DNA from 3 places in the Lactobacillus sp. VURO6/B1 (VP7) genome. Region 3 is predicted to be linked to each of the others. Evidence: riboswitches for the same ligand, from Rfam matches in the RefSeq annotation. Region 3 holds a riboswitch; each other region holds the start of a gene.
What was found. Region 3 has a riboswitch for thiamine pyrophosphate ahead of thiM (hydroxyethylthiazole kinase). Riboswitches for the same ligand answer to the same signal wherever they lie in the genome.
Positions count from the first base shown of each region.

Region 1: it holds a riboswitch for thiamine pyrophosphate, as region 3 does, so the genes downstream of both, ACZ2M0_RS01230 (ECF transporter S component) here and thiM (hydroxyethylthiazole kinase) in region 3, are expected to answer to the same signal.
Region 2: it holds a riboswitch for thiamine pyrophosphate, as region 3 does, so the genes downstream of both, ACZ2M0_RS05800 (ATP-binding cassette domain-containing protein) here and thiM (hydroxyethylthiazole kinase) in region 3, are expected to answer to the same signal.

Region 1 is NZ_JBVOWJ010000002.1:14,220-18,328, forward strand. Features, by position in the region: gene hpt (hypoxanthine phosphoribosyltransferase) at 1-387, opposite strand, end outside; gene ACZ2M0_RS01225 (M42 family metallopeptidase) at 626-1,708, shown strand; TPP riboswitch at 1,810-1,899, shown strand; gene ACZ2M0_RS01230 (ECF transporter S component) at 1,942-2,520, shown strand; gene udk (uridine kinase) at 2,614-3,255, opposite strand; gene ACZ2M0_RS01240 (GntR family transcriptional regulator) at 3,542-4,109, shown strand, end outside.
Region 2 is NZ_JBVOWJ010000008.1:56,246-60,354, forward strand. Features, by position in the region: gene ACZ2M0_RS05790 (glycoside hydrolase family 32 protein) at 1-498, shown strand, start outside; gene ACZ2M0_RS05795 (energy-coupling factor transporter transmembrane component T family protein) at 538-1,191, opposite strand; gene ACZ2M0_RS05800 (ATP-binding cassette domain-containing protein) at 1,201-2,559, opposite strand; TPP riboswitch at 2,599-2,689, opposite strand; gene ACZ2M0_RS05805 (AraC family transcriptional regulator) at 2,831-3,769, shown strand; gene htpX (zinc metalloprotease HtpX) at 3,805-4,109, opposite strand, start outside.
Region 3 is NZ_JBVOWJ010000005.1:37,210-41,318, forward strand. Features, by position in the region: gene ACZ2M0_RS03695 (hypothetical protein) at 1-262, opposite strand, end outside; gene tenA (thiaminase II) at 757-1,416, opposite strand; TPP riboswitch at 1,633-1,731, shown strand; gene thiM (hydroxyethylthiazole kinase) at 1,807-2,595, shown strand; gene thiD (bifunctional hydroxymethylpyrimidine kinase/phosphomethylpyrimidine kinase) at 2,607-3,410, shown strand; gene thiE (thiamine phosphate synthase) at 3,424-4,086, shown strand.

The DNA of each region.
Region 1 (4,109 bases), on a different contig from region 3:
TTTAACGCTTTTGGCGCCACGTTTTTCAAGCAACTTTTTCATAAAATCTAAAGTCAGACCAGTGTCAACAATGTCTTCAACGATTAAAACATCACGATCTTTCACATCGGTTGCTAAATCAGAAACTAACTTAACTTTGCCGGAAGACTCCATTTCGTTACCATAACTGGAAACATCCAGAAAATCAATTTCTGCTTTAACATCCATTTCTCTGACTAAATCGGTTAAGAAGAAGATGGCACCTTTAAGAGCCCCGACAATTAGTGGCTTTTTACCAGCATAATCGGTGGTAAGTTGCTTTCCTAATTTGACACACATCTGGTGAATGTCATCTTCACTAAACAATTTATGATCAATAATATTATTAATATTGTCGTTTTTTGGCATTTATCTACCCTTCATTTAAAACAATTATAATTCCTAATATTTTCGATTATATCATTTTTTGAGCAAAAAAACAGATTATTTTGGACTGTTTTAAGTAATTAAGGTGTAAATTACGTACAAAAAGTATATATATTACTAAAAGCAGTAAGATTATTTACGGACTTATTTATTTTTTAAACTTGTAATGCAAGTTTTTGGTAAAATTAAAGAATAAGATATTTAAGTGAAAGGTAAAAAAATGGATAAACAACAAGAAATAAAAATGCTCAAAGACTTTTCCGATGCCAATTCTACTTCGGGCTTTGAAGAAGAATTTGTTAAATTGTTTACTGAAACAGTTCGTGATTTTGCTAATGTTAAAGTTGATGGCATGCTCAATGTATATGCAACTAAGAAAGAAAATAAAAAAGATCAGCCGGTAATTCAATTAGATGCTCATTCAGACTCAGTTGGCTTTATTACACAGGCTGTTCGTCCTAATGGAATGATTAAATTCGTACCATTGGGTGGCTGGGTCAAATACAATATTCCTGCTTTACGCGTTAAAATAAAAAATCGTGCGGGTGAGTATGTGCCCGGAGTAGTTGCTACTAAGCCCCCACACTTTATGACTGCTGCTGAAAAAAATAATGTACCAGATGTGGCTGACATGTCTATTGATGTTGGTTCCAGTTCTCGAGCTGAAACTATTAATGATTATCAAATTGATACTGGCTGTCCAATTTTTGTGGATGTTAAATGTGAATACAATGAAAAATCTGGTTTGTTCTTTGGCAAAGATTTTGATGACCGTTTTGGCGCAGCAGCTATGGCAGATGTCCTGGACAATTTAAAGGGCGAACAATGTGATTTTAACGTTGTAGCTGCACTTTCAAGCCAGGAAGAAGTGGGCTTGCGGGGTGCATATGTCACAGCCAGAGCTGTAAGACCTGATTTAGCTATCGTTTTGGAATCATGTCCTGCTGATGATACTTTTACCCCAGAATGGCTATCCCAAACTGGATTAAAGCGAGGTCCAATGCTTCGTGACATGGATACATCGTTTTTACCTAATCCTAAATTTCAACAGTATGCTTGCGAATTGGCTGATAAGAATAAAATTCCGTACACTCGTTCAGTTCGTACTGGTGGTGGCCAGGATGGTGCTGCCATTTATTATGAAAACGGAGCACCTACTATTGTGATTGGCATCCCGGTGCGCTATGAGCATTCGCCGTATTGCTTTAGTGCTTATTCTGACTTTAAAGCGTCTGTAGATCTGACCCTTGCTATCATTCGTGATCTTACTAAAGAAAAACTAGCGAGTTTTAGTCAGTTTTAAAAATAATTGTTCTTTTGCATAGAGCAGAAAAAACTACTGAGGTGACCTTAAATTTAGGGTCACTTCAATAGTTAAAATGTGCTATACTAGTAAAAATGAATATCAGTCACTAGGGGTGCCAAATAGCTGAGAAATACCCTCTGAACCTGAACGGGACAATACCTGCGTTAGGGAAGTGTTAAATTTAGTTACTAAAGATGCTCCTAATGACTTATAAAGTTAGGAGTATTTTTATGTTTACAAGGTCTTCAAAATGGAATGTGAAGTCAATTATTTTAATCGCGCTGATTGGTATCATTATGGGCGTAATTTATACTTATGGTTTTAACTGGGCTTTTAATCTAGTTAAGATGCTCTTGGTACCCACAGGTTTTGCACCGGTGACGGATACTGTGTTTTCTGGTTTATGGCTTATGGCGGGACCACTGGCAATGTACTTTGTTCCCACAGCTGGTTCTGGAACAATCGGTGAACTGCTGGCATCAATTGTTGAAATGGCAATTGGTGGGCAGTGGGGAGCTACTACCATTCTTTCAGGAGTCATTCAGGGTGCGACTAATGAAATTGGCTTTTTTCCTAAAAAAGAGCGTTACCAAAAATTCACCTGGAAAAGCGTATTAACTGGTGCATTCTTTGCTTCATTTGGCTGTTTCATTCCATCATATATTTTATATGGTTGGAGTAAATTCAGTATGCAGGTTCAAATAGTGATGTTCATTACTAACATCATTTCTGCGTTAGTTTTCGATGGCGTTTTAGTGAAATTAATTACGAATTTATTTGACAATGCTTTAAAACCTAAAGTTGATTAAATACGCAAAAAGGAGTAATGCCAGTAATGCATTTTGTACTTGAGCCCCAAAAGTTGTCCAACTTTTGGGGCTCAAGTACGTTTACTCCCTTTTTTATTGCTCTTTTTTACTTAAAATAGAATGAACTTTAGTAGTCAGCATATCAATAGCCACATCATTTTTGCCACCTTCTGGGACAATGATGTCAGCATAACGCTTAGTAGGTTCAATAAATTGATGATACATTGGCTTAACGGTACTCAAATACTGGTGAATTACAGATTCAATAGAGCGGCCCCTTTCATTTAAGTCCCGTTCTAAGCGCCTAATAAAACGAATATCGTCGTCTGTGTCAACGTACACTTTAATATCCATTAAATCGCGAATCTCTTTGTTAGCTAAAACCAGAATTCCTTCAAGGATAATAATATCGGCAGGTTCCTTGTGAATCGTTTTTTGGCTGCGATTATGTTCTTTAAAGTCATAAACGGGCATCTCAATTGGCTTGTATGCCAGCAAATCACGTAGTTGCTTTTCTAGTAATGGTACGTCAAAGGCATCGGGATGATCATAATTGATCTTCATTCTTTTAGCCATGGGGATACCGGTATTATCTTTATAGTAAGAGTCCTGCGTCATAATCAGGACATGTTCGTTTTCCTGCATTTGTGCAACAATTTTTTGAGCAATTGTGGTTTTTCCACTGCCTGAGCCACCAGTAATTCCGATCACGACAGGCCTTTCTAGTCTCGACATTATGCCACTCCTTTTTAACCCTTAAATATTTTACTTTACTTTGCCGGTAATTACCAACAGTTAAGGCAAATTCGACTATTAAAGCGCCTTCAGACAGATAAAAATGCGGATTAAATAAAAAAACATTGACAAGATAAGTGGAAGCGATTACTATAAATCTGGTACCAAAAATAATAAAGGTATATTTTAAAACATTAATATCCTTGAATTTAGCCCTTTAAAACGGGAGTTTTTTAAAAAAAGAAGCAAAAAAATAAGATAATGATACCAGAATGAAGACGATATCATGGAATTTAAAGAAAGAACTGCTGCAGTACAAGTACAAGAATACTTAGAATTTTTAATCCACTTTAAAAAAGTGAGTGAATTACCTTCGCAACGGGAAATATCAGAAAAATTACAAGTTAGTCGTAATGCAGTTAAGCATGCTCTAGACAGGCTTAAAGATGAAGGCCAAATACAAGCCAAAGAACGAACGGGAATAATTTCTAACAAGAAAATTGACATTAATATGCTGGGCATGGACTCAATGACAACTGAACTTAAGAATAAAACTGTCAAAATCGAGCACTTGGCAACCACCATTGAAAAAATGCCTGGGAGATTAAAGGATTTTTTTAATGCACCTGAAGGACTGGCTATCAAGATTGCACGAATTAGGTTTGTCAAAGATATTCCTTTAACCTATGAAATAACATATTTTAATCAAACAGATTTTACCAGACTGGCAAATATTGATTTTACTAATAAGTCACTTTATGAGGTACTGGAAAAAGAATATCAAATCAGGCCAACCTATGGTAGAGAGAGTATCGGTTGCTTTTTGGCTGATGAGAAAATAAGCACCCTGTTGC
Region 2 (4,109 bases), on a different contig from region 3:
ACCTTGCCCAGAGAACTAACTTTAAAGAATAATCAGCTATATATGAAGCCGGTTAAAGAATTAAAACAGCTGCGGCAAGAAAAAGTAATTGATGAAAAGTTGATGACTTCGGTAAAGCAGATTAATGTTTCCGATTCGCAGCATTTGGAATTGCTTTTGACAGCTGAAACTGAAAATTGGTCTGGCAGTGATATTAATTTTGTACTCAAAAATGAGCAGGAAAATTTGGTAACACTAACTTGGAACAAAAGGAATAACGAAGTAGTTTTAACTCGAGCTGATAAGCCGGCAGATGATTCTCGACGCTATGGTAGATTAAGACCAAAGTCCAATCTGAAAATCCGGGTATTTATTGATACCAGTTCAATTGAATTTTTCTTAAATGACGGTGAGCTGGTATTTTCAGAACGGTATTATACTTCTGAAAAACCTCAGATTTTCGTCAATGCAGATCAGTCAGTCAAAATAAATGTCACAGGCTATACTATGGCAAAATAAATTAGGCTAAAGAAAAAGTGGACCTGCAGGTCCGCTTTTTTATTTTAAGGTAAATAATGCCAGGTTAACTAAAAACAGAATAACAATCAATTTAAGCCAATCACTTTTTTGAACAGGAACAGGCACGATAACTGAGCGTCGAGCGTTCTCACGGTATCCGTGAGAAGCCATGCCCTGTGCTAAATTTTCTGCCGAATTAAGCGCAACAAGAATAGCTTTAAAATATAAAACAGGTGACCAAAAGCTTAAATAAACACCCCTCATCATGCCGGCAGTGCGTATTTGTTTAACTGCTTCCTTCATTCTGGGAACGATATTAAGAGCTGCTAAAACTCCATAGGCAAACTTACTGGGTAAATGAAAATTCTGCTCAAAAGAACGTGCTAATTCCGTGGCAGTAGTTCCTATTGATACACAGTAGATAGTCAACGTATAGACGTAAATACGACTGGATAAACTCAGTGCATTTTGCAAATTAGGCTGAGGTGCAAACCAATATAAAGTAGCAAAAACCGTAAATGCAGCAATTAAGGGCATTAATAAAGTTAAAAGCAGGTTCTTTACTTTGATATGTTTGTAGATTAGATAAATTATGGTAAAAAAGATGATTAACAGATTAGTTAACAAGCTAGATTTAAGAGATATTTCTATCGAAATAATCAGTGCTAGAAAAAATTTAAAACTGGGATTCATGATCACACCTCATTTATTCACATAGGTTAAATGCTGGTCTTTAAAGATGAGATGGTAGTCACACCAATCTGCCAGATTCCTTAGTTCATGACTAATAATTAAGAGCGTTTGACTGCGTGCTATCTGACTTTCTTTTAATAAAGCCATTACCTTCTTAGCGGAATCTGCATCTAAGCCATTAAGGGGCTCATCAATTAGCAATACATCCTGATCAGAGATTAACATTAGTAAGATTTGCAGTTTCTTTTGTTGCCCGCCAGATAATGAATAAACCACGTGATCGAGCAGTGAATCAAGCTTAAGGGTGGCTAAAGCCTCATTTATTCTGTCATCAGTGAAATAATTGTTGGTTCGTTGCTTTTTGCTTAAATTGATTTCATCCGCAACAGAAACGTTGATAAATTGATCGGTCGCATTTTGAAAAATTTGCCCCACTTTAAGGAGATACCTGCGAGCTGATAATTTACTTATTTCCTGCTTGTGATAGGTTAAACTGCCTGCATATGGGATCATTTTGGTCAGTGCGTTAAAAAGAGACGTTTTGCCAACCCCGTTTGCTCCAGTAATAAGAGTGGTTTTACCAGAAAAGATATTTAAATGTTCCTGCTTTAAAAGTAAGCGATTTTGTGTAATCTCTGTATTTTTGAGTTTAAAACAAATTTCTTTGTCATCGTTAGGGATGGCAAAAGTATAAGAAACGGATTCCGTATTTTTTTGCAGCAGTTTTTCTTTTTCACTAGCAGAAAGTTGTACCAAATCTTTACCTTGAAATTGAAACAGATTATCGCAATGGCCTTCATAGTCAGTTAATACGTGATCACTTAAAATAATTGTTTTCCCTTGATCACGCAGGTGAGCTAATTTAGCAATTAAGAATTTGCGAGCAGCTGGATCACAGCTGGCAAAGGGTTCATCAAGTAAAAAAAGATCGACATTCATCGCAACAAGTACAGCTAAAGCAACTCTTTGCTGCTCGCCGCCAGACATTGTATTAATTTTTTGATCAAGCAAATAATCAATCTGTGTGAACTGAACAGCTTCATTCAAGCGTTTTGTATACTGCGTTTTATTAAGACAAAGATTTTCAAGTGCAAAAATTATTTCTTCTCGCGGTGTTGTCATCGTAAACTGTTCACTGGCATTTTGAAACATCATAGCCGATTTTAGTCCGCCTAAATTAACGCTGCCTCTTAATTGGCCCGCAAACTCAGGATATAAATTTGCTAGAATTTTTAATAATGTAGATTTGCCACAGCCGGTTGGACCAACCAATAGTGAAAGTTCACCAGTGGGAATAGTGAGATTAATATCTGTTAATATTTTATTTTGCTTATCATATGAAAAAGTCAGGTTGTTTAATTTAATCATTTTAGTTACCAAAAAAATCGTCAGGATAAGGCCTGACGATGTAAAATCTTTCGTTTTCCCTTCGCTGGCATTATCCATAGCAGGTTCGACGGGTCTGTTCTCAGCCTCTAGGGCACCCCGATGTTAAATTTATTATACATAAAAGAAAAATAGATGTCTACATACACAAGTATTCTCTCCTTAATCTAAATATCAAAATTCTATTAGTAAGATGAAATTTTGCTATATAATAAATCTATATATTTTAAAATTTGCATAAGAAGGTGAAATAATGGCAGCTGTTAAACTTGAACAATATTTAGCCAGCATTTTGGATTCAACTAAGTCTGACACTAATGAGGTAAGAATCAAACCCAAAAATGATAATTTTGATTTATTTAGAGCGTTTTTGGAAAATCGTAATACTGGGGTTCATCGCTACCAAACTACAGCTTCAACTATATTATATGAAGCTCAGGGCTCGGTAAAAGCCAGAATCAATGATCAGGATTTCTTGCTTAAAGCCGGCAATATCGTATTTTTACAGAGAAAAAGTGATTATGAAATATTGCGGCAGGGAGAAAACGACATATTAGTTAAGTTAGAATTTGACCATAATTTCAAGATGCTGGATTTTCTCGGAAGCTATTCTGCCATGAGTCATCGTGAAAAAAAGGTGTTTAAGGAAATTACTGACGCTTATAATCAAAAACGCTTATTATTTTTGAATAGTACAGCACTGTCTATATCTGCAAACGCACTAAAAAAAGTAATTGATGAATATCTTAATCAGGATCTTTACACCCGTCAGGTAATTTTAGCAGAGTTAAACTTGTTATTAATTGCTGCAGTTAGAAATCAAGATTTAGCGACAGCACCTGTGACCAACCATCAATTTGTTCAAACTGATTTAGAGAATTATATTGATGCGCACTTTACTGACATAACACTTAATGACACTGCTAAACATTTTGGCTTTAATCCTAATTACTTTTCAAGTTTGGTTAAACAAAAAACTGGTAAAAGTTTCGTCGAACATGTTGATGAAAGGCGTATGCAAGAGGCGCGAAATTTGCTTGCCCGACCAGATATTTCCGTAAAAGAAATAATTGCACGTGTAGGTTACAGTGGCAAGTCCTTCTTTTATAAAAAATTTAGTGAATATTATCATGAAACGCCAGTCCAAATGCGGGCCGAATTATTTAGACAGGCAAACATCAACTTAAAATAAAAGGCAACCTTGACTAAAAAGGTTGCTTTATTTTATTACATTTTTTCTAAGCGGCTAATCCTGTCAGCTGTTGGCGGGTGACTGTCAAATAAGTGAGCAAAACTGCGCTTTTTACGTACAGGATCTTCAATATACATGCCGGCACTGCTAGGGTCGGCTTTTTTCATGGGCTCGGAACCGTCAATCTTTTCTAAAGCAGAAATCAGTCCTTGCGGGTTGCGAGTTAATTCTACTGAAGAGGCATCAGCCAGATATTCCCGATTTCGCGATAATGCCATTTGCGCTAAACTGGCACAAATAGGACCCAGAATTAACACAAATACAATAGCCACGATCTTAA
Region 3 (4,109 bases):
AACGTATATTAAAATTTGCATGTATTGCACCCAGCAAATTCAATAAACACAAGAAATCTTTTGCTGAAGCCACACTTACATGAAAAGATTTAAACGAACTATTATTTTCGCCAAGATATCTTTTCGCTCTATTATACTCATCAGCAGATTCTGCCTTATAATTTTCAACGCTATTTACATTCTCTTCAATAATAGCTGTCGGAGCTTGATTTTTAAAAAGATCTAGTATCTTTCTTAATTTAAAAAATTGTTCATCATTCATTTTTATCATTCCATTTAAAAGGCGGTGCGTGGAAACATTATATCTCCTAAGAAGCAATCAATTTTACCGCTTAAAGTGGCTTAGCCATATCACCCACGAGTGCAAGAGTGAGAATATTGCGGTTAAGTTTGGCATCGGCCTATACCGCCAACTCTATAACTGACGGTACTTGCTTTTATGCTTCCGCTAGCATAGTAGTGCATTGTTAGCTTCCCAAATCATTTAAAGACAGCAAATACAGGGTTACGGTCAGTTACTTTTAGTGCATAATATATGCTGCCGCCAGAAGTCCACACTTTAGAAATTCCTAAATAACCATTAATATAATAATATTAAGTAAATATACATTATTACAAGATAAGTATATCTTGCTTTCCCCAAGTTGCACACTTACCTGGGACTTTGAACAATAATTACATTGTTCAATATCAAAATTTTATTATGAAATTGACTAAAGACAAGTAAGAATAAAATAAAAGCGGTTTTTACAAAAGTTACTTCCAATCTTGCTTTTCATAAGCCATCTGCCAAAACTGCAATTCATAATAGCTGCTGCGCACAAATGCAGTTTGCATTTGCTCAAGTTCTTCATTAGTGGCACTTTCAGCCAAAGAATTGGTTAAATGCAGCATTTTGGCTACGTTGGTGCCATACCATTCGCCATTATAAGTATCAATCCATTCCTGATAATAAGAAACCGGTGAGCCCTTTTCTGCCATTTTTTGGCCAATTTCCTGATAGAGCCAGTAACATGGTAAAAGTGCTGCAACCGCTGGTTTAACACCAGATCGATTTAATGTCATATGCATATGGTTAACGTAGTTATAAGCTGTCGGAGCCACCGGAGTTGCAGTTATTTCAGTCGCAGTTATTTTTAATTCTTCAAAAAAATGGCCTCGCACTGATATTTCGACATCTTTCAAGTCTTGCGCCCCTGCTAGTAAAAATTCCTTTACTTCCTGATTATCCGTTTTTGCCGCAATTAATTCATGCAACTTGCTAAATTCTCTTAAATAATAGCGATCCTGCAACAGATAAAATTTAAAAGTTGCAATTGGGAGTTCGCCACTTTGCAATTCCTTAATAAAGGGATGCACCATACTTTTATGCCACAATGCCTTCCCAGCTTCGTGCAGTCGATCCGTAAAATTCATGAATATTCTCCTTCGAGTTAAGTAATATTGTAAAATGACTGTTAATTATTACTAATTACATTTTACTAAAGATAAATTCTAACCACTATACTGTTTTTGACTGTTATGCACAATCTTTTAATAACAGTCAAAGTACCAGCATTTATAGTTTATAATAGATAGCAACTTTATCAACCTACTATTGTAATCAGTAATAAATTCCGTTATAATTGTAAGCGATAACACGAGGGGTGCCTTTTTGGCTGAGATGAAAGTATTTCAGACCCTTTGAACCTGTAAGTCAATACTTGCGTAGGAACGTGTCAAAACTGCTGAAGCTTTGGCATTTCCGCATGCCAAAGTTTTTTTATTAGTCAAAAATTCTAAGGATATTAAATTAGGAGTAATAAAATGCAGTTAAAATTATTAGACAAATTGCGAGCAGAAAACCCGGTTATTTTCAATATTGCTAATTTTGTAACAGTTCAAGATGTGGCCAATGCTGTTAATGCTATTGGTGCTTCACCAATTATGAGCAATGAAGTCGCTGAAGCTGAAGAAATAGTGCGGATGGCTGCCGCTGTGGCAGTTAATATTGGCTGTTTAACTAAAGAGCAAATTAACCACATTAAAAAAGTGGAAGATTTAGCGCGCCAATATAATAAACCCATAGTATTTGATCCCGTTGCCGTTGGCGCCGTGGAGTACCGTTATAAAATCACAGATAAACTTTTATGGGATTTTCATACCAGTATTATTCGCGGCAATATTGGTGAGATCGCTGCCTTAGGTGGCTTTGATTGGAGCTCAAAGGGGATTGATGCAGGCTCCGGTTCTGGTGATATTGATGAAATTACTGCTAAAACTGCTCAAAAATATCGTTGCACAGTCATTGCGAGCGGACCTACAGACACAATCAGCGACGGTAAAAGAATAGCCCACGTCCATAACGGCTCACCCCTTTTTAAAACACATGTCGGCTCAGGAGATATGTTAACCAGTATTGTCACAGCTTTTACAGCTGTTGCTGCCGATCCTTTTGAAGCAGCTCAAATAGGTGCTTTAGTTTTCAGTTGCGCCGGTCAATTAGTAGTTAAAGATCATCCCAATGTCGGACCTGCTACTTTTGGCATGTATCTCATGGATTATTTGTATAAAGTAAAAGTTGCAGATATTGAACAAATTGCTGATTTTGATTAAGGAGCTTTATGATGACAGAAAAAATTAATTCTTTTCCCCAAGTTTTAACTATTGCCGGCACTGATTCAGGTGGTGGTGCTGGAATCATGGCTGACTTAAAAACTTTTCAAATGCAAAAAGTATTTGGTACAGCTGTAGTAGTAGCAGTGACAGCACAAAACACTTTAGGTGTACAAAAATCTTTTTTACTTCCCTTAGAAATGATCGATGCCCAATTCGCCTCTCTGGCAGAAGATTTCCACATCCGTGCTTGTAAAACGGGAATGTTAGGTGATGCAGCTCATGTTCACCAAGTCGCACTTAATTTGCAAAAGTATGACTTTGGCCCTGTTACCATAGATCCAGTGATGGTTGCTAAGGGTGGGGCTCCATTATTAAGTCAAGATGCTGTTGCCACTGTTAAAAATGAACTACTGCCTTTAGCCGATCTTATAACACCTAACTTACCAGAAGCGGAGACTTTAACTGGCATCAAGGTACAAGATCAAGCCCAATATCCAGAATTAGCTCATAAATTACAAGATATGGGAGTTAAAAATGTGCTAATTAAAGGCGGTCATGCAAGTAGCGAACAAGTAAAAGATTATGCTTTATTTGCTGATGGTTCTGATCTTTGGGTCAGCAGTTCCAGGATACATACCGAGCGCACCCATGGCACCGGTGACACGTTAGCTGCAGTAATTACGGCTCAGCTGGCTTTAGGTCAAAGTTTACCGTCAGCAATTAAAATTACTAAAAAGTACGTTACTAAAACTATTAAAGAAACTATTCAAGTTGGTCATGGTCACGGCCCTTTAAATCATTGGGCTCAGTAATTTAGGAGAAATAATGAAAGACTTTAACACTGATTTTTTACATGCTTACTTTATTTGTGGCAGTCAAGACGTTCCAGAAGGTAAAACATTACCGGGCATAGTCGCAGAAGCACTTGCTGCAGGTATTACTGCTTTTCAATTTCGAGACAAGGGACCTAATTCAACTTTAAGTGAAGCCGAGAGACTCCCTATGGCGCAAAAGCTGCACCAATTGTGTCAAACGTATCACGTGCCTTTCTTCATTGACGATGATGTTCAGCTAGCTCAACAAGTTCATGCCGAAGGCGTTCATGTTGGGCAAAGCGATGAAGAAATCAGACAGGTCATTAAAGAAGTTGGCGCTCAAATGATTATTGGCTATTCCTGTTCGAATTTAACGCAAGTTGAACAAGCCAATAAAATCAGCGGAATTGATTATTATGGCAGTGGCCCAATTTATGCCACCCAATCTAAAAGTGATGCCGACCCCGAAATTGGTATTAACGGCTTAAACCAACTGGTCAAAAGCACAACCCGGCCAATTGTTGCTATTGGCGGGATTACCGCTAGCGACTTAAGCGCAATTGCTAAAACTAAGGCAGCTGGTGCTGCAGTAATCTCAATGATTGCTCAAAGCAAAGATATTAAGCAGACTGTCAGTCAAATGCTCACAGCGCCATGGGTGAAAAATGACTAGCATATTTTAAAGAAATAAAAATG